2 regions of the Pseudenemella bisphenolivorans genome follow, and region 2 is predicted to be linked to the other one. Evidence: predicted binding sites of a transcription regulator. Region 2 holds the regulator's gene; the other holds the start of a gene.

The links. Region 2 encodes LexA, which represses DNA repair genes until DNA is damaged. Its sites were predicted from a motif close to TCGAACANNTGTTCGA; they were not measured.
Region 1: a site for LexA is predicted at 5,881-5,896, ahead of ACR4XW_RS01355 (DUF6504 family protein). Genes of this name have one in related genera too.

Annotation. Positions count from the first base shown of each region.
Region 1 covers NZ_JBPGNY010000001.1:282,575-292,802, forward strand. Annotated here, with positions in the region: gene dinB (DNA polymerase IV) at 1-946, opposite strand, end outside; gene ACR4XW_RS01345 (class I SAM-dependent methyltransferase) at 962-1,681, opposite strand; gene ACR4XW_RS01350 (DNA polymerase III subunit alpha) at 1,777-5,358, opposite strand; gene ACR4XW_RS01355 (DUF6504 family protein) at 5,358-5,717, opposite strand; gene ACR4XW_RS01360 (DUF4126 domain-containing protein) at 5,982-6,599, shown strand; gene ACR4XW_RS01365 (FAD-dependent oxidoreductase) at 6,592-7,920, shown strand; gene ACR4XW_RS01370 (anchored repeat-type ABC transporter permease subunit) at 7,985-8,842, opposite strand; gene ACR4XW_RS01375 (anchored repeat-type ABC transporter ATP-binding subunit) at 8,836-9,585, opposite strand; gene ACR4XW_RS01380 (choice-of-anchor M domain-containing protein) at 9,578-10,228, opposite strand, start outside.
Region 2 covers NZ_JBPGNY010000005.1:41,799-52,026, reverse strand. Annotated here, with positions in the region: gene nrdR (transcriptional regulator NrdR) at 1-174, opposite strand, end outside; gene ACR4XW_RS12495 (DUF2752 domain-containing protein) at 430-876, opposite strand; gene ACR4XW_RS12490 (hypothetical protein) at 908-1,339, opposite strand; gene lexA (transcriptional repressor LexA) at 1,557-2,354, shown strand; gene ACR4XW_RS12480 (ATP-dependent DNA helicase) at 2,433-4,463, opposite strand; gene ACR4XW_RS12475 (LLM class flavin-dependent oxidoreductase) at 4,597-5,628, opposite strand; gene hflX (GTPase HflX) at 5,642-7,159, opposite strand; gene dapF (diaminopimelate epimerase) at 7,231-8,070, opposite strand; gene miaA (tRNA (adenosine(37)-N6)-dimethylallyltransferase MiaA) at 8,067-9,014, opposite strand; gene ACR4XW_RS12455 (antitoxin) at 9,072-9,242, shown strand; gene ACR4XW_RS12450 (DUF2339 domain-containing protein) at 9,292-10,228, shown strand, end outside.

The DNA.
Region 1 (10,228 bases), on a different contig from region 2:
ACTGCACGGCCTGGGCGTAGATCTCGTCGGTGCTGTCGGTGGCGGTGCGCAGGGTGGCCGACCGGGTCAGTTCGGTGAAGTCGGCCATTCGCAGTGACAGCACCACCGTCCGTCCGACCAGCCGGGCCCGGCGCATCCGGCGGGCGGTCTTGGCCGACATCCGCAACAGTTCGCGTTTCAGCAGCACCGGATCGTCGGTATCGGAACCGAAGGTCTCCTGGGAGCCGATACTGCGTTCGCGCACCCGGGCGACCACCGGCTGGGAATCCTCCCCCCGGGCCAGCCGGTGCAGTTTCGCGCCCAGGTGCGGCCCGAAGGCTCGTTGCAGGGTTTCGGGTGGGGTGTGTGCCACCTCGCCGACGGTGTGCAGACCGAGGGTGTCGAGCCGTCCGGCGGTGGCCTCCCCCACTCCCCACAGGGCGCCCACCGGCAGCGGGTACAGAAAATCGGTCACCCGATCGGCCGGTACCTCCAACAAGCCATCGGGCTTGGCCGCCTGGGAGGCGACCTTGGCGACGAACCGGTTCGGCCCGATCCCCACCGAGCACGGCAGGCCCAGTTCGTCGGCGATCCGGGCCCGGATCAGCTCCCCGGTGACGGTGGCCGGTTGCCGACCCAGCCGGGACAGGTCGCAGTAGGCCTCGTCGACGGAGGCGACCTCCACCACCGCGGTGAAGGTTTCCAAGACCGCGAACACCTGTTCCGAGGCGGTCGAGTAGGCATCGTGGTCGGGTGGCACCACGATCAGGCCGGGACAGAGCCGGCGGGCCCGGGTCATCGGCATCCCGGAGCGGATCCCGGTGCTGCGGGCCGGATAGGTCGCCGACAGGACGACACCACGGGTGGCACCACCCACCACCATCGGCTGATCTCTCAGCTCGGGACGGCGGCGCAGTTCCACCGAGGCGAAGAAGGCGTCCATGTCGACGTGGGCGATGGTGCGCACGTCTCGGCCCGCCGGTCAGTCGGGTCGGGTACCGAAAAGGTGCACCGCGGGAGCGGCCGCCACCAGGGACGGGTCGTCGCCGACCTCCCATTCGAGGTCGCGCAGGGCCGCGATCGAGGACGGGGCCATCCCCTCCTCCGACACCGCCGCCGACACCACGCCGATGCCGTGCACCGCGCTGATCGTCAGCCCGGCCCCGGTCACCATCTGCTGGATGCGTTGGGCGTCGAAGCGGTTGTCATCGCGCCAGATCGCCAGGGCTTCGGACAGGTCGCCGGCCAGGGCGCGCACCATCATCGCCGAGTACCGCTGCCCCACCGCCAGGCTGAACGCGCCACCGGGGGTCAGGGCTTCGGCGATCGCGGCCAGCGCGGTGCCCGGATGGTCGAGCAGTTCCAGCACCTGATGGCAGGCGATCACGTCGACACTGCCGGCCCCGAACAACTGCACCAGATCGGCGGCATCGCCTTGGACACCATCGATCCGGTCGGCCCAGCCGTGTTCGGCCGCACGCCGGTGCAGGGCGGCCAGGGCATTGGGGCTGGGATCGACCACGGTCACCGGGTAGCCGTGTTCGGCCAGCGCCACGGCCAGCCCGCCGGTGCCCCCGCCCAGGTCGATCACCCGGGGCGGTTCGGTGTGCCCGGTGTCGCGTTGCCATTGCGTCAACTGCGCGACCAGCCGCTCGACCAGCACTGTTCTGCTGACCGACCGCGGCGCCCGAGACTCACCCATGCCCCTGAGACTATCCGCTGTCACCGTCACCTGCACGGCCTCCCCGCTCATCTTCTCGTTCATCGCCCTGTTCACCGGCGTGATCATCGTCGTGGTCATCCCCATCCCCCTGCTGTGGTTCGTGTTGCCGATCCCGCGGTCGGCCCCGAGCTGCCCGGGCTGGCGTGCCACAGGTTGCGTCGGGGCTCGACCGATCCGGCGGTGCGCACATCGGCATAGGCCGATTGGGTGAACCCGCTGGCGTGGACCAGCACCCGGTTGACCCCGGGCTCCTCCCCGCTGCCGGGGGCGGGGGCGTCCAGCACCGCCCGCACCGCGGCCGCCGCCTCGGCCTCGGAGCCGGTGCGCAAGTTCTCGCGCCAGACCGCGTCCAAGGCGGCCATGTCCCAGCACCCGGTGGCGCGCAGGGAGATCCCGCGCGGGCCGCTGCGGCGCACCACCCCGCGCACCACCAGCAGCCAACCGGCGAAGACCGTGCCCACCCAGTCGGCGGCGTTGGCGAAGAAGGCGGCGTCGGCCGGGCCGGAGGCATCGTCCAGGGTCAGGAAGACCACCCGTTGTCCCGAGCGCACCGGCGGGGTTTGGGTGGCGACCTTCACCCCGGCGACCAGCACCTCCGACTGGTTGCGTTGCCGCAACAGGTCGGCGGCCCGGGTCACCCCGATCGCGTCCAACATCGGACGGTGGAAGTCGACCACATGGCGGCTGATATCGAGGCCGAGTACGTCCAGTTCGGCCCGCACCCGGTCGGTGTCGGACATCTCCGGCAACCCCGACAGCGGCACATCGGTGGGGAAACCCATCGGGTCGGTGACCGCCGCCCCGAGCAGTTCCAGAGCCGGCTGTCCCGGTCCGTGTCCGGCCTTGCGGTGGGCCCGTTCGGCCCGGTGCAGGTCGGCCACCGCCAACATCAGGTCGCGCCGGTTGCGCCGGCCCGGCACCCGGGCGATGTTGATGCCGTACATCTCGTCGAAGGCACCGGCCACCACCAGCCGTTCGGCGGTGGGTTGGTCGGGCCGGGCCCGGCGCCAGAAATCGGTCAGCGACTCGAAGGGCCGACCGGCGATGATCCGGGCCAGTTCCTCGCTGTCGATGCCGAGCAGGTCGGCCAACCCGATCCGCAATCCCCAACCGCCGTCGGGCAGCCGTTCGGCCCGGTAGTGGTCGTCGCTGGCGTTCACGTCCGGGCCCAGCACCCGTACCCCGTGCCGCCGGGCTTCTTCCAGCAGCAACCGTTTGGGGTACATCCCCGGGTCGTGGGTGAGCACCCCGGCCAGGAAATGGGCCGGGTAATGCGCCTTCAGCCAGGCCGATTGATAGGTGGGCAGGGCGAAGGCGGCGGCATGGGCCTTGCAGAACCCGAAGGACCCGAAGGCGGCCAGCACCTGCCACACCCGGGCGATCACCTCCTCGGAGTAGTCGCGTTGCCGGGCCCGGGAGATGAACCAGGTACGCACCTGTTCCTGCCCCTCGGGGGTGCCGAGTTTGCGTCGGGCGGCATCGCCGGTGGCCACCGAGCAGCCGGCGAAGATCGCGATGATCCGCATCACCTGCTCGTGGAAGACGACCACCCCGTAGGTTTCGTCGAGCACCTCGCGCAGGTCGGGGTGCAGGTACTGGGCTTCGGTCCACCCCTGCCGGGCTTCCAGGAAGGGTCGCACCATGTCGGACTTCACCGGACCGGGCCGGAACAGGGAGATGTCGATGATCAGATCGCCGAAGGTTTCGGGGGCGAACTTGCCGATCAGTTCGCGTTGCCCCGGCGATTCGATCTGGAAACAGCCCAGGGTTTCGGTGCTGCGCACCAGTTCGAAGGTGGCCTCGTCATCGTGGCGCAGCGCGTCCAGCTCGACCCGTTCACCGCAGGTGCGTTCGATCTCGGCCACCGCATGGGCCATCGCCGACTGCATCCGGATGCCCAGCACGTCCAGTTTCAGCAGCCCCATCGCCTCCACGTCGTCCTTGTCGAACTGGCTCAGCGGATAGTCCTGATGGCTGGTCTGCACCGGGGTGCGGTCCAGCAGGGTGCGGTCGGACAGCACGATCCCGCAGGGGTGCAGGGCCAGGTGTCGGGGCAACCCGTCCAGCCCTTCGACCAGCCGGAAGAACAGGTCGAGCCGACCATCGGCCAGCCCCGCGGCGCGCAGTTCGGGCAACTCGGCCAGGGCCGAACGGGCCCGGGAGGCCCGCAGATGCGGGAAGGCCTTGGCGATCGCGTCGACCTCGGCCGGGGGCAGGCTGAGTGCCGCGCCGACGTCGCGCACCGCGTGCCGCACCCGGTAGGTCTCCACCATCGCCACACAGGCCACCCGGTCGGTGCCGTAGTCGTCGATGATCATGTCGTAGATCTCCGGCCGGCGGGCCGACTCCACGTCCAGGTCGATATCGGGCAGTTCGTGCCGCAGCGGTGAGAGGAATCTCTCGAACACCAGGTCGTGCTCGATCGGGTCGACCCCGGAGACGCCCAACAGGTAGTTGATCAGGCTGCCCGCCCCCGACCCGCGGGCCGCGCAGCGCACACCGCGGGCCCGGATCGAGTCGACGATGTCGGCCACGGTCAGGAAGTAGGTTTCGAAACCGTGCCGGGCGACCACCGCCAGCTCGTCGGCCAGCCGTTCCGACACGCCGGGGGGTGGGTCGGCCCAGCGCCGGGAGATCCCGGCCCGGCAGCGTTGGGCCAAGCTCTCGGCGGCGTCGGCACCGCCGGCATCACCAGTGGCCCGGCCGGCGCCGAGTTCGGGCAGGTGCACGATGCCGATGCCCAGATCGGCTGCGGCGTCCAGCCGGCACCGGTCGGCCAGGGCCCGGGTGCGGGCCAGCAGGGCGCCGGCATCCCCACCCCCGCGGCGGGCCAGGTCGTCGGCGACCAGGTGCATCGCCACCCCGGGTTTCAGCCAGCATTCGGCGGTACTGCGGTCGACATTGTGTCCGGCCAGCGGCACCAGCCTGCGGGAGGCGTCCAGAATGTCGACTACCGGGGCCCGGTCGGGGGTGGTCATCCGCACCGCATTGCTGAGCACACTGGGAATGCCCTCGGCCTCGGCCAGCGATTGCAGCCGGGCGGCGAAGGCCCCCGACCCGGGGCCGTGACCGGCCCGCAGGTGGTGTTCCACCCCGATCACGAAGGAATCCTGTGGCAGCCGGCGGCGCCATTCGGTCAACCAGCGCACCGCGGCCGACCGGTCTTTGCGCGCAACCGCCCGGCCGATCTCGGCGTCGGCCCCGGCGAGCACCACCAGGTCACCACCGGAGGCGTGATCGCAGATCAGATCGGTGGTGGCGATCGGGATATTGCGCTGCCCCGCGGCGTGTACCGCGCTGATCAACCGACACAGCGCCGCCCAGCCACCGTCGGGTCGGGCCAACACGGTCATCCGCGGCAGCCGGGGGTCGCGTTCGGCCCCACCCCGGGCCGGGGTGCGCCGGCCACGGGACGAGGTCGGCAGCCCGTCCAGGGGCAGTACGGCCAGGTCGACCCCGACGATCGGGTCGATTCCGGCGGTGGTGCAGGCCTGCACGAACCGGACCGCCCCGGACACCCCGTCGCGGTCGGTCAGGGCCAGGGCGTCCATGCCGTACTCGGCGGCGGCCGTCACCAGGTCGGCGGGCTGGTTGGCGCCGTACATCAGCGAGTAGCCCGAGGCCACCCGCAGGTGTACGAAGGGATCGGTGGCCATCAGTCCGCCAGCGTGTCGAGAAACCAGCGGCCCCCGGCGTGCACCAGATCGCAGGAAAGTCCGCGGCGGTGCTCACCGATCGCCCTGACCCGCCAGGTCTCGCGGGAGTCGTAGAGGTCGGGATCGGGGGCGCCGAGATCATCGGCGGTTTCCTCCCCGCGCAGGGCCCGGGCGGCCGGACTGTCCCACCATTCGGCGGTGCTCACCCAATGTTCGTGGATCTCGTCGACCTGCCACAGTTGCCCGCGCCAGCGGAACCGCACCGGCGGACCGGTGAGCACCGCGGCCCCCACCGCCGCGGTGGGCGGGATCATCACCCGCCGGGCATCGACCTGGATCTGTTCGTTGTACCTGCGCATTTCCCGAAAGCCTGTCCGTCCCGAAAGCTGCACGACCACCGGACACAACTCGACCCACTCGACCCACCGAAAGCCCCGGCGCCGGTGGGGGTCGAGGTCCACCGGCGCCGAAGCAGTCGGACGTCCGAAGGTGTTTCTGCGATCGGGCTTCCCCGGCACCGAAACGAACACCTGTTCGAACAACATCAACTATAGGCTTCACCTCTGACAGTTCGTCAAGACGGCGGATCGGATCGGGACGGAATTCCTTCGAGGAGGACAGACGTGGAGCTCTTACCACTCAGCTTCGTCACCGGCTGGAGTAGCGGCCTCAACGCTTACGCCACGGTGTTGGTGCTCGGCCTGATCGAGCGCATCCACCCGATGGCAGAAATTCCCGACACCCTGGCCCGGCTCGACGTGCTGATCATCGCCGGGGTGTTGTTCGCCCTGGAGTTCTTCGCCGACAAGATTCCCTACGTCGATTCGGTGTGGGATTCGGTGTCCACCGTGATCCGGCCGATCGTCGGTGCCACGATCGGCGCCCTGATGGCCGGGGCCAGTGGTGACCTGTGGACGATCATGTTGGCCTCGGTGGGCGGTATCACCGCCCTGGTCAGCCATCTGACCAAGGCGAGTATCCGGCTGGCGGTGAACACCTCCCCCGAGCCGGTCAGCAATATCGGCACCTCGGTGGCCGAGGACACCGCGGCGATCACCGCCACGGCCCTGGCGGTGACGGTGGTCAACCCGGTGGTGGTCGCGGTCGTGGTGGCACTGCTGTTGATCGCTTCGGTGGCCCTGGCGCTGTACCTGATGGCGCGGGTGCGCCGGGGGTGGCGGGCCTTCCGCCGCTGGTGGGCGCGGAAACGCGGCACAGCCGAAACCGGTAGTGATGTCTGAGCGTCCACCCCGCCCGGAGCCGGCCGACCCGGCCCTGTTCGCCGATGCCGCCTCCCCGATCGTGGTGGTCGGCGGTTCCCTGGCCGGGATGGCGGTGGCCGCCCGGCTGGCCCACCGGGGTCACCACGTGGTGTTGCTGGAACGCAGCACCGGCCTGGGTGGCACCTGGGCGCGCACCGGTCTGCCGCCGGTGATCGAGTTGCCCGCGGTGTGGCGCGATCTGTTCACCAAATCCGGCCGGGCCCTGGACGCGACGCTGACCGGCCGGGACCTGAGTTGGACGACCGCACCACCGGCCCGGCACCGCTTCGCCGACGGCACCGAGGTGGATTGGCCGACCAACCGGGGTGACCAACGCCGGGTCGCCGAGAGCACCTGGGGCTCGGCCACCGCAGAACGCTGGGACCGGTTGCTCGACGATCTCGGGGTGATCTGGCAGCGGCTGCGCACCCTCGGCCTGGAACAGACCACCGACCCGGCGAGGTGGCGCGCCGCCGCACCCCACCTCGTCCCGCCCGGTTTCGACCGGAACGCCACGGTGGCCGATCTGGCCGACTCGCTGGGGCATCCGCACCCGGCCGCCCTACTGCACCAGGTCGCCTGGCAGCGCGGCCAGGACCCGGCCCGCCTGCCCGCCCACCACGCGGTATGGCCGGCGGTGGCGCGGATCTTCGGCCGCTGGACCCTCACCGACGCCGACGGGCAGGTACAGCCCGCCACCGTGCTGCTCGACCTGCTGACCGAACGGTTGGCCCAGCGGGGGGTGGAACTGCGTACCGAAACCGCGGTCACGAAGGTGGCCGGCACCACTGTGACCACCTCCGCCGAGGTGTTGCAGGCCCGGGCGGTGATCTGTGCGGTCACCCCCCAGCAGTGGGCCGCGCTGACCCGTCCCGGTCTGTGGCGGGTCGGTGACCGGGCCCGGCGCCGGGCGGCCGCCCTGCCCTGGGCGGTCGCGCCGCTGAGCGAGCACACCGCACCGCCCCCCGACACCGCTGCGTTGGAAACCGTCGACCATGCCCGCCGGGCGATCGGCTGGTCGGCCCCCGTCCCGATCACCCACGTTTGGGGCACCGGCCGTCCCGACCCGGCCGCCGGACCGGCCTGGACCTCGGCGCGTACCTGGGCGGCACTCTCCGGCCCCCGGATCGGATCGCACTATGCGGTCGGCCCGCACACCCGCTCCGGTACCGGGGTGGTCGGCGAGCTGTTCTCCGCCGCCCTGGCCGCCTATGCGGTGCACGCCGACCTGACCGGTGAGGACATCCACCCCAGCAACCGGCAGCAACCACCCCGGCTGCGCCGCCGCCCGGGTCGGTGACCCACCCGATCATTACCCGGGCGCAGCTCCGGCAACTGTTGGCCGGGTGAACCCCCGGGTCGGGTCAGACCGCAACCGCCGGACGGCGCAGCACGCCGTGCCGGGGCCCGAAGGCCCAGGCCAGCAGAAACGCGATCGTGCACACCAACACGATCGTGCCGCCGGTCGGCACGTCCAACGACCACGACAAGTACAGCCCGACGAAAGCGCTGCCCGCCCCGATCGTCGCTGCGGCCAGCATCATCGGCACCAGCCGGTCGGTCAGCATCCGCGCCGCCGCGGCCGGTGTCACCAACAGCGCCAGCACCAGAATGTTGCCGATCGTGCGGATGCTCATCACCACGGCCAGCGTGACCAGCACATACAACACCACGTCGAGCAGCAGCACCGGCAGCCGTGACGCGCGAGCGTACTCGCGGTCCAACCCGACGGCCACGAATTCCTTGTGCAGAACCGCCGCGATCACCAACACCAGCACCGTCATGGCCAACGAGAACAGCACTGCATCATCGGGAATGCCGGTGATCGAACCGAACAGGAACGAGGTCAATGACCCCGCGTAGGCCGGGGACATCGAGATCACCACGATGCCGAGGGCGAAGGCGGCGACGAAGAAGACCCCGATCACCGAATCGGCCCCCAACCGCCGGGTCTGGGAGAACAATGCGATCAACACCGCGGTGACCACTCCGGCCACCACTCCCCCGGCCACCAGGGACCCCTGCAACACGAACGCCACGGCGATACCCGGAAACACCGAGTGGGCCACCGCGTCGCCGATGAAGGTCATCCCGCGCAGCACCACATGGGAACCGATCACCCCGCACACGATCGCGGCCAACACCGACACGATCAGCGCCTTCGGCAGAAAGGTCAGCATCGGGTTGGTCAGATCCGCCAGAAAATCGAGAGGCGTCAACATGCGGCCTCCAACCGCTGGGGCACCAACCCCAACTGCCGTAGCAGCGGCGAATGCTCGGACACCTCGAAGGTGTCCATCCACAGTTGCCGGTTCCGCAGGTCGTCCGGATGCCCGGTACCGATCACCGTGCGGTTCAGCAAAGTGAGTTCGTGGCAGGCAACCAGGGCGTGCGAGAGGTCGTGGGTTGACATCAACAACGTCGACCCGTCGGCTGCCAGCTCGGCGAACAAGTCGGTCAACAGCTCCTGGGTGGGCATATCCAAACCGGTGAACGGCTCATCCAACAACAACAGGTGCGGACGGCGAACCAGGGCACGCGCGATCATCACCCGTTGCCGCTGCCCACCGGACAACTCCGAGATCGGACGGCGGCGCAGATCGGTCATCCGCACCCGTTCGAGCGCCTCGGCCACGGCCTGCACGTGCTCGCGTCGCGGCCCGCGCAGTCGGCCCAGTTGCCGGGTCAGGCCGGTCATCACGACCTGTTGGACGTTGATCGGAAAATCCCACATCACGTCCTGCCGTTGCGGCACATAGCCCACCCCGCCGGGGGTGTCGATGCGGCCGGCAGCCACCGGTATCAGCCGCATGATCGCCCGAAAGAGGGTGGTCTTACCGGCCCCATTGGGCCCCAACAAGCCATGCACACCACCTCGGGCGACCCGCAGGTTCACCTGGCGCAACACTTCACGTCCACCGAGCAGCACCCGCAGGCCGTCGATGTGCAAGGTGTGGTCACTCATCGCCGAACACCTCTTCCTCGACCCGTCGTCGTCGACGCGCCAACAGCACCCCGGCGCCCACCGCAACGACGGCCACCACAGTGCCGCCGCCGATCGCCCACGGCAGCCACTGCCCGGACGACTCGGACTCCGGCGCGGCAGCCGGGGTGGCCTCGGTGGACGGGGTCGACGGGGTGGACGATTCGGCCGGCAGTTCGGCCGCGAACGCGCTCTCGGGGCTGGTCGCATCACCCACCGCGAACCGCAACCAGGCCTGATCGGTGTACTGCTGTTTGTTCAGCCCCTCGGCAGTGATCTCAACCCGCACCAAGTACACCCCGGGCTTGGTGAAGATCCAGTTGGCGTGCGTGTGGGTGTTCAGATCAACCCACGCCTCGCCCGGGGAGGTGCCGTCGTACAGAACCTGTGGCGGGGCGAAGTTGCCCGGCTGCAGGAATACGGTCATTCGTCCGTCACCATCGACCGGACGGACCTCGGCGAACCGCAGGGTCACGCCCCGGTTGATCTCGGCGACGACGCGGGGGTCCTGGGTATTCCACCCCAGCCACACCACACCGCTCAGTTCGGTCTGGGGCACCACCCACACGGTGTCCCCGGGCTTGGCGCCGGTGAAGGCGTACTCGTCGGACTCGGGCAGGGCGGT
Region 2 (10,228 bases):
GAAGGGCTCGTTGACCCCGCTGCGCTTGCAAATCACCAGTTGGATCTGCTCGGTGGTGGTGAAGCGTTGTCCGCATTCGGGGCACTGCCGTCGGCGCCGGATGCTGGCGCCGTCTTCGGAGGTGCGCGAGTCGAGAACACGCGAGTCGTTGTGCTGGCAATAGGGGCAGAACATGCCTCGCGCGCTCCTTTCTGGGGACAAACTTCGGGATAACCCTGTTGGGACTGTTGTGCACTTCGTGTGGAGAATAACCACAACTTGTGGACAAACCACATTGGTGTAACTACTAGATCTAGATACTAGACCTCCGCTGGGCGGAGTCAAGACCGACCCCGGGGCGGGTGTCGCCAGGCAAGCCACGAATTCGGCGCCGGGATGCGGAACCAAGGCACCCGGGGGCCGGAAAAGAATTCCGGATTCGGCGTGTCGTCAGCCGCCGACCAGGATGCGGCCGATGTTGCGGGAGATCACCCAGACCACCATCACGACCATCGCGAGGGTGAACCACCAGCCGAAGGGTCGGCGTTGCACCAGAGTGCGCCACGGTGGCGCTTTACCGGTTGCCCACTCGGCGACCCACCCCGTGGTGGCGGCACCGAGTACGAGCAGTGCGATGAAAACCGCCGGGTTCCAATAGAACGCACCGGCGAAGTCACCGTCGAGCACCGAGGACGCCATTCGGGTGGCACCACAGAAGGGGCACCACCAGCCGGTCAACGCCAGCATCGGACACGGAACCCCCACCCCCATCTGGTGATAGGCGAGGGTGAAGACCAGACCGCCGGCCGCGAATGCCGATACCCCCAGCACCCGTCGCCGAGCTGCGACGGCTCCCCCCTTCACGGGGCGCCGAGCGGTCACGGTCGAAGAAGTCACCGCCCCAGTGTAGGCACGGTCGGGCTCGGAATCAGCCGGCCGTGATGGCCAGGAACTGGGTGACCAACAGAGCGCTCACCCCGGCGAAGGCCAGCAGCACGCCCAGCACCACCACGGCCCAGCCGCGTTCGGTCAGCTCCCAACCGCGGGCATCCGGCGCGGCGATGGCCGCTTCGGTGATCGTGACCCGCGGGCGCGGACGCTCCAGTCGGCAGGCCCAGCCGTTCGGGTGCACCGGCACCACCACGCGGGCGTGTCGGGCGTCCTGCCCGGCCCGGGTACGCCGTCCGGCCTGCGTGCTACGCCCCGGGGACAGGGCACGGCCCGGCGAAGCAGTGCGCCCCTGGGGAGCAGGGTGCACTTGAGAAGCGGTGCGCACATGAGAAGCAGTGCGCCGCGGACGAACGCGGACGTCGGCTGCGGGGGTGGCCGCGGTCGCGGTGTCGATCAGCAGTGCAGTCATGGTGACCTCCTCGGGGCGAACATGTGTTCGATACCTCTATTTGTACACCAGTTCGAACGGTTTGCCAAGATTCGCACACCTATTCGACTCATTCGGTGAGCCGGATTCGAACTCGTACCTGCAGTGCACCGCGACCCACTGACAGTTTTTCGAACGATTCGGCGACACTCTCGAACAGATGTTTGAATGCTCACCCCGATTCCGCCATTCTTGATCCATGGCAGACAGCGCGCAGGGTCGAGGAGGACGCCGACGGGGCCGTCCGAGCGAAGCCGACATCGACAACCAACTCCAGGACGCCGCCGGCAAACCGGTGGAAATCCCCGAGGAACACCTTCGGGCCTTGGGGCTCACCTCTCGGCAGTATCGGATCTTGGTGGTGATCGGCGACTACATCGCCGAACACGGCTATCCCCCGAGCATGCGCGACCTCGGCGCGGCAGTCGGGTTGGCCAGTTCGTCGAGCGTGTCGTATCAGCTCAAGGAACTCGAAGAACGCGGCTACATCCGACGCGACCCGAAACGCCCCCGGGCGATGGATATCCGGATGCCCGACATTCCCGGCCTGGCCACCCCGCGCACACTGAGTGCGGTCGACGACCACGGCTTCGACGAGACGGGTATCGGCGATGCCCACCCGACACCGGTCAACGTGCCGGTGCTCGGTGAGATCGCCGCCGGCGGGCCGATTCTGGCCGAGGAGCATGTCACCGACGTTTTCCCGCTGCCCAAGGAACTAGCCGGCGACGGCGAGGTGTTCCTGCTGAAGGTGCGCGGCGACTCGATGATCGACGCGGCGATCTGCGACGGCGACTGGGTGGTGGTGCGCCAACAGGCCGACGCCCTCAACGGAGACATCGTGGCGGCCCTGTTGGACGACGAGGCGACGGTCAAGACCTTCCGCCGCACCGGCGATCAGGTGTGGCTGCTCCCCCACAACCCGGCCTACGAGCCGATCGACGGCAACTACGCTCAGATCCTGGGCGTGGTGGTGGCGGTATTGCGCCGCCTCTGAGCCGGTCCCTGGTCGGCCCGAGCTGCGCGTGGCGCCTGAATCTCCGCCGCACGCGACCCGTCTAGCCCCGTCGCGGGGTCAGTCCCCGCGGAGCCGGCTCAGTGCGCCGACGACGGTTTCCCGGTCGGAGGTTTGCCACATCGGCGGCATCGTCGCGCGCAGGAAGGATCCGTATCCGGCGGTGACGATCCGCGGATCCAGCACCGCGACCACCCCGCGGTCGGTGGTGCGGCGAATCAGCCGTCCCGCCCCCTGGGCGAGCAGCAGCGCAGCATGGCTGGCCGCTACGGCCATGAACCCGTTGCCGCCGGCCTTGGCGACCGCTTGCTGACGGGCCATGTGCAACGGGTCGTCGGGACGCGGGAAGGGAATTTTGTCGATCAGTACCAGCCGGCAGACATCCCCGGGCACGTCCAGGCCCTGCCACAGCGACAGGGTGCCGAACAAACTCGAATCCGGCTCGCTGATGAACCGGCGGGTGAGTTCGGGCAACTGGGCATCGCCCTGACACAGCACCGTCATGCTGGGCAGTTCCTGCCGGACATGAATCGCTGCGGCCTCGGCGGCCCGCTGGGAGGCGAACAGGCCCAGGGTCCGGCCTCCCGCGGCCCACACCAGTTCGGCGATCTCGGCGAGGATCTCGTCGGCGGTTCCGTCCCGGCGCGGCGCCGGCAGATTCCGGGCCAAGTACAAGATGCCCTGTTTCGGGTAGTCGAAGGGCGAGCCGACATCGATCCCCCGCCAGCCCATTCGGTCGGGATCGACGTCGTGAACGGTTTCGTCCTCGGGTTCGTCGGCCGCACCTTCGGCAACCGCCGGATCGACGGGGGCCTCGTCCGCAGAAGCAGCCTCGGTGCCTGCGGCAGCGGCTTCGTCGTCGGGAACGGCCGGCAGTTCGTCGGCGGCGCGCAGCCCGATCGAGGTTGCCACCGGGGTGAAGCCGCCACCGAGTTTCAGGGTCGCCGAGGTGAAGACCACCGGGTGTTCGGCCAGGAGCCGTTCGCGGAGCAAACCGGCCACACTGAGGGGTGCGACGTTGAGTTGCCGTCCGAATCGTTCCCGGTCGGAGATCCACACCACGTCGTGTTCGATCGGGGTCGCCATCCGTTCGGCGATGTCGAAGATTTCCTTCACCGCGGCCGCGGATTGGCGCCGTTCGGGCGGTGCGTCATTGCCGCCCCCGGCCAGGGCGCTGACCACCTTGCGGGCGGTGTTGCGGATCTGTCCGCACGTCATCGCGACCGCCGACTCGGGGTCGGTGATCCGGGCGAGTTCGGCATCGTCCAGGGCGTTGCGCAGGGTGTCGCCCAGCTCCAGGAACTCCAGGGCGAGGTCGTCCTCCAACCAGGTCAGCGCACGTTTGGCCTGCCGCTCGATCAACTGCGGGCTGAGTTCGGCCGAGGCCGCCCCGGTCACCCGGGCGACCAACTCATGGGCCTCGTCGACGATCGCGGCCCCGTACTCGGGCAGGGCGGTGCCGCCGTGCATCGCATCGATGGCCAGGAGCGCATGGTTGGTCACCACCAGGTCGGCGTCCCGGGCGAGTTCGCGGGACTTCTCGACGAAACAGACCTCGCCGTACGGACACCGCTGCGCGCCGAGACACTCGCGCACCGGCACCGAGACGTGGGTCCAGGCCCGGTTGGTGTGGGCCGGGGCGTCGTCGCGGTCGGCCAGACCACCGTCGCTGGCCTGCTTCTCGGCCCAGGAACGCAGGGTGACCACTTCGGCGCCGAGGGCCGATTCGGCCGTCACCGTCGGGGTGGGTGCGGCTTCCGGCTCGATGCCGAACAAACTCTCCTGATCGGCGCCCACTCCGTCACGGACCCGCAGCAGGCAGGCGTAGTTCGACCGACCCTTCAGCACTGCGGCGCGGGGGCGGCGTCCGGTGGCTTCTTCCATCGCATCCAGGGCGGCCGGAATGTCGGAGTTGGCCAACTGTGCCTGCAGGGCCAGGGTTGCGGTGGCGATGACCACCCGGTCGTCGGGGTGCTTGTGCAGGTGGGCCAGGGCGGGTGCGAGATAGCCCAGTGATTTACCGGTGCCGGTTCCGGCCTGCACCAGTAGATGGTCGCCCTCGCGCAGGGCTTGGGAAACCGCCGATGCCATCCGCACCTGGCCGGGACGCTCGGTGCCGCCGATGGTGTCGACGACGGTGGTCAGCACCCTGCGGGCCAGTTCTGCACTCACTTGCCCCACCCTAGTTCGGTGCACCGACAGTTCCGTTGACCGACAGGTCCGCTCATCGACGACCTTCGACCGATCCGGCCTGCAGGGGTTCGACGACCTCGGCCCGGAAGCGGTCCGGGTCACCGTCGGGCCACGGCAGGCTGATCTGGTCGGCCCAGGGCCCGTACCACCGGCGCAGCACCTCGGGCAGTTCGGCCCAGGTTGCCTCGGGCAGCAGTGCGTGCAGCGTGTCGTCGTCCAACTCGTTCACCAGCCGCGTCCAGTGTTGGTCACGGGCCGCCGCGGTGAGCCGCTCCCCCACCTCGGCCAACCCGAGAATTCTCAAGGTGTGCTGGTAGTTGGGCGTGGTCAGCAGAAAGGCGAGTTGTTCCTGGGTGCGGCGTCGGGCTTCGGGCAGGTCGTCGGCGTCGGCCGCGGTGATGCACATCGGCACCACGGTCACCGGCGGCACCGGACGGCCCAGTTCCCCGGCACCGGCGGTCAGGGCCGGGGTGATCACCTCTTCGAGGTAGCGGGGATGGGAGTTGGTGGCGTGGGTGACCAGCCGGTCGGCCCGGCGTCCGGCCAGGGTGACCATCTTCGGCCCGACCGCACCGAGGCAGACCTTCGGTGGGTCGCCCAACAGCGGGGCCGGGGTGAAGGCCGGTTGCAGCCTGGTGAAGGTGTAGTGCGGACCGTGATGCTCCAAACCGGTGCCGAGGGCGAAGGCGGTGAAGATCTTGCGCAGCGCCACCAGGTAGTCGTCCAGCCACCCGACCGGCTCCGACCAGGGCACCGAGAAGCGGCCCTCGATATTGCCGCGTACCTGGGAGGCCAGGCCCAACTCGAAGCGGTGCCCGGAGAACCGGGCCAGATCCCAAGCGGCATAGGCGGTGATCATCGGCGACCGGGGAAAGGCCAGCGTCATCGAGGTGCGCACCACCAGCTCGGAGGTGGCGTTGATCGCCAGGGCGGCCACCATCAACGAGTCGTGGGTCATCTCCGGCACATGCAGCACCCGCACTCCGAGGCGTTCGGCCAGCGCCGCCCGCTCGGCCACCTGGGCCAGTTCGGTCTGTGGGGGAAGGGTGAGGGCCACGTCCATGGCAGTCACCTTCTCACGCTTGGCCCTCCAGGTAGGGCTCCAGCGCCCCGGCCAGGTCGGGGTGCACCAGCGCCACGATCCTGGTGCCCTCGGCGGTGTGTTCGGTGGTGATGAACTCCCCGGCCTGGTGGATCCGATTCAGCAGATCACCGCGTTCGTAGGGCACCAGGGCACGCACCTCCACCTCGGGGTGCGGCAGCATCTCATCGATCCGGGAGCGCAGCCCGGCCAGGCCGACACCGGTGCGGGCCGACACCACCACGGCCTCGGGGAACTGGCTGCGCAGCATCGTGACCTGCTCGGGGTCGGCCACATCGACCTTGTTGAACACGATGAGTTCGGGGACGTCACCGGCCTTGATCGATGCCAGCACCTCGCGCACCGCCCGGATCTGCCCGACCGGGTCGGGGTCGGAGGCGTCGACCACATGCACCAGTAGGTCGGCCAGCGCGGTTTCCTCCAGGGTGGAGGCGAAGGCCTCGACCAGGTCGTGGGGCAGGTGTCGGACGAAACCGACGGTGTCGGTGAGGGTGTAGTGGCGTCCGTCCGGGGTTTCGGTGCGCCGGGTGGTGGGGTCGAGGGTGGCGAAGAGCGCATTCTCCACCAGCACCCCGGCGTCGGTGAGCCGGTTCAGCAGGCTGGATTTGCCGGCGTTGGTGTAGCCCACGATCGCCACCGAGGGCACCTGGTTGCGGGTGCGTTCGGCGCGTTTGGTCTGGCGGGTGGAGTCTAGGTCGCGCAGCTTGGCCCGCAACTGCGAGATCCGGGTGTTGATCCGGCGTCGGTCGGTTTCGATCTTGGTCTCACCCGGGCCGCGGCCTCCGATACCGGCACCGCCGGCGGCCCGGCCACCGACCTGACGGGACAAGGACTCGCCCCAACCCCGCAAACGTTGCTTCAGGTACTGCAACTGGGCCAGCTCAACCTGAGCCTTACCCTCAGCACTCTTGGCGTGCTGGGCGAAAATGTCGAGGATCAGGGCGGTGCGGTCGATCAGCTTGACGCCGATCCGGTCCTCCAAGTTGCGCAACTGGGCCGGGCTCAGCTCACCGTCACAGATCACGGTGTCGGCTCCGGTGGCGATCACCACCTGGCGCAGTTCATCGACCTTGCCCCGGCCCACGAAGGTCGCCGGATCGGGCTGGTTGCGACGTTGAATCAGCCCTTCGAGCACCTGGGAGCCGGCCGTTTCGGCCAGCAGCTTCAACTCGTTCATCGAGTTGTCGGCATCATCGGCCGAGCCGGTGGTCCACACCCCGACCAGCACCACCCGCTCCAGCCGGAGTTGGCGGTATTCCACCTCGGTGATGTCGGACAATTCGGTGGACATACCGGCCACCCGCTTGAGGCTGAGGCGCTCCAGCAGGTCGAGTTGATCACCGTCGGGGTCGGCCTCCGGGTCGTCCTCGGCCCAGGGGTCGGACCACAGGGCTTCGTCGTCGGTGCCGGGCTCGTCGAATCCGGGCTCTTCGACGTTTTCGTCGAGACCCTCGAAGGGTTCGTCGGCGGTGGATCGTGGTTCAGCAGTCATCGTGGCGTCAACTGTTTCACAATCGCCCTCGCCCCGACACCGGTTTTCCCCGGCCCAGGCGGTTTCCGGAATCAGGCGGTATCAGGAAGCTGCGCAACTCCGAAGGCAACGATCTCGGCGGGCCCGGTCAGGTAGGCCTGCGGATCATCGGAGGTGGGCAGGTCGACCTCCACGGTGCCACCGGGTACCTCGACCACCCAGTGGGTGGTGTCGGAACCGATCGCTGCCGCGGCTGCCACCGCCACCGTCCCGGTTCCGCAGGAGCGGGTTTCGCCCACGCCGCGTTCGAACACCCGCATCCGCGCCCCGTCCCCGCTGAGTGTGGCGAACTCGACATTCACCCCGTGCGGAAAGCTCTCCGCCGAGTAGCAGGGTGCGGTGCTCAGATCGAAATCGTCGATCCGGTCGGCGAAAACCACCGCATGCGGATTGCCCACGTCGATCGGTACCGCGCTGTAGTGCTGACCGCCGGTTTCGATCACCTCCGGCTGAGCACCAACGGTGACCGCGCCCATCGACACCCGAATTCGGCCGTCGGGCAGTTCGGCGGCAGTGCGCTCCCCGGCCCGGGTGCCGATCCGGTAGTTGCCGGCGGCATCGCGGTCTGACTCTTCCAGTCTCCCCCGGTCGAGCAGATAGCGGACGAACACCCGCAAGCCGTTGCCGCACATTTCGGCGATCGACCCATCGGCATTGCGGTAGTCCATGAACCAGATGTCGGGGTCACCATCCCAATCGGCGATGTGGCCGGCGCGTACTGCGCGCAGCAGCCCGTCACCGCCGATGCCGGCATGTCGGTTGCACAACCAGCGCACCTGAGCGGCGCTGGGCTCGGCGGCACCGTCGCGATCGGACAGGATCACGAAGTCGTTCTCGGTGCCGTGCCCCTTGGCGAACTGCAACTCGGTCATGTCCCCCAGTGTCCCAGTACGGCCAAAGTGTGTTCCACCAGCACCTCGGGCCCCGGGCCGGTATCCCCGACGGTCAGCCAGGTGATTCGGTCGTCGCGGGCGAACCAGCCCTGTTGTTTGCGGGCGAAACGGCGGGTACCGGTGATGGTGGCTTGTTTCGCCTCGTCCTCGGTGCATTCCCCGGCGAGAAACTGCAGCACCTGGCGATAGCCCAGTGCCCGCGAAGCGGTGCGTCCGGCACGCAGCCCTTGGGCTTCCAGTTCGCGCACCTCCCGGACGAATCCGGCCGCCCACATGCGGTCGACCCGTTCGGCGATCCGTCGGTCGAGTTCGGGACGTGGCAGGTCCAGGCCCACCTGCACCACTCCGGGCAGGGCATAACGCCATTCGGGCAGCGTCGGCGTCCACGACCCGGTCAGCTCGATCACCTCCAGGGCCCGCACGATCCGACGCCCGTTTCCGGGCAGGATGTCGGCGGCGGCCTCCGGTGACTTCGCGCCCAGCACCCGATGCAGTTCCTCCGCGCCGACCCGAGCAAGTTCGTCCTCCCAGCGGGCCCGGATCGCGGGCTCGGTGCCGGGAAACTCGAAATGGTCGACGATGGCCCGGACGTAGAGGGCCGAGCCGCCGACCAGAATCGGCAACACACCTCGCCCCCGGCAGTCGGTGATCGCATCCCGGGCGAGGGTTTGGAACTCGGCCACGGTGGCGGTGGCGGTGATGTCCATGATGTCGATCAGGTGGTGCGGCACCCCGCGGCGCTCGGCGAGGGTCGGTTTGGCGGTACCGATGTCCATCCCCCGATATACCAACATCGAATCGGCATTGATCACCTCGGCGGGACGCCCGGCGGCGATCAGACGCTCGGCGACCGCGACGGCCAGATCGGTCTTGCCCGATGCCGTCGGCCCGATGATCACCAAGACTTGGGGAGGGGTCGACATGGCTCCCAGTGTGCCCGCAAGAATGGCACCAGTCATTCCGACGAAAGGAAGCACCCGATGGGAATCTTCGACAAGGCCAAGGATCTCGCCTCCAAGCACCCCGACCAGGTCGATCAGGTCATCGAGCGGGTCGGCGACGAGGTCGACGCCCGCACCGGCAACAAGCACCAGGACAAGGTGGACCGCGCTCAGCAGGCCGCCAAGGACAAGCTCAATCCCAACCCCTGATCATTCGTTTCATCCATGGGCTCGCCCCGACCGGTTCTAGGGTGGGCCCATGGATGACACGGATCGGCTGGCCGAACGGCTGGAGGCACTGGCCCAGCAGCAATCGGCCCTGGCCGACCGGATCGGTGAGTTGCAGGAGCAGGTGACCCGCCTGCAGGCCCGACTGGACGCCGACCACGACACCAACCCCACCCGCCGAGTCGGCCAACCCGGCCCCCACATCGCGCAATCCCTTCCCCACCCAGCGCATTCCCCGCCACACCCGGCGCAGGCCCCGCCGGCCCAGTCCCCGGTGGCTCGGCAGCCGGCCCCGCGCCCCGCGGTATCCGGGCCCGGCGCAGCTCCTCCGCACGGCCATTGGCAACCTCCGCACGGACCACCACCGGCTTCCACGCCCCTGGGTGCGGCCGTGCCGGCTCACTGGCAGGGGTCTGACGTGGCCGCCTATGACCTGCCCACGATGAGCCGGCGTCCACCACGAGCCGACCTCGCGCCGATCCCGTCGGCTGGCGATGACCCCGATGCCACCCGCCCGTCGATCGCCCCGGAACCGGCCAGGCAGAACGTGATCGCAAAGGTGTTGGCCTTCGTCGGCTCGGGGGTGTTGCTGATCGGTATCGGCCTGCTGCTGGTGTTGGCCGCTCAAGCCGGGTTCTTCGGGCCCGTTGCCCAGGTGGTGACCGTCGCTGTCGCCGCGGTCGCTCTGCTCGCGGCCGCGATCTGGCTGCGTCGGCGTTCGCCGGTGGGCGCCATCGCGCTGGCCGCGGTGGCCTTCGCCGCCGGGTACCTGGACATGGCGGCGATCACCGCCCTGCACGGTTGGCTCCCCCGCCCCGCCGGTCTGGTCGCTGCCGGAATCATCGCCCTCGGCGGGTTGGTGCTGGCCCGGTGGTGGCTCAGCGGCGCCCTGGCGACCATCGTGTCGCTGGGAGTCCTGGTGCTGGTGCCGTTGGTCAGCCCTGATCCGACGACCACGCTGGCCTTCG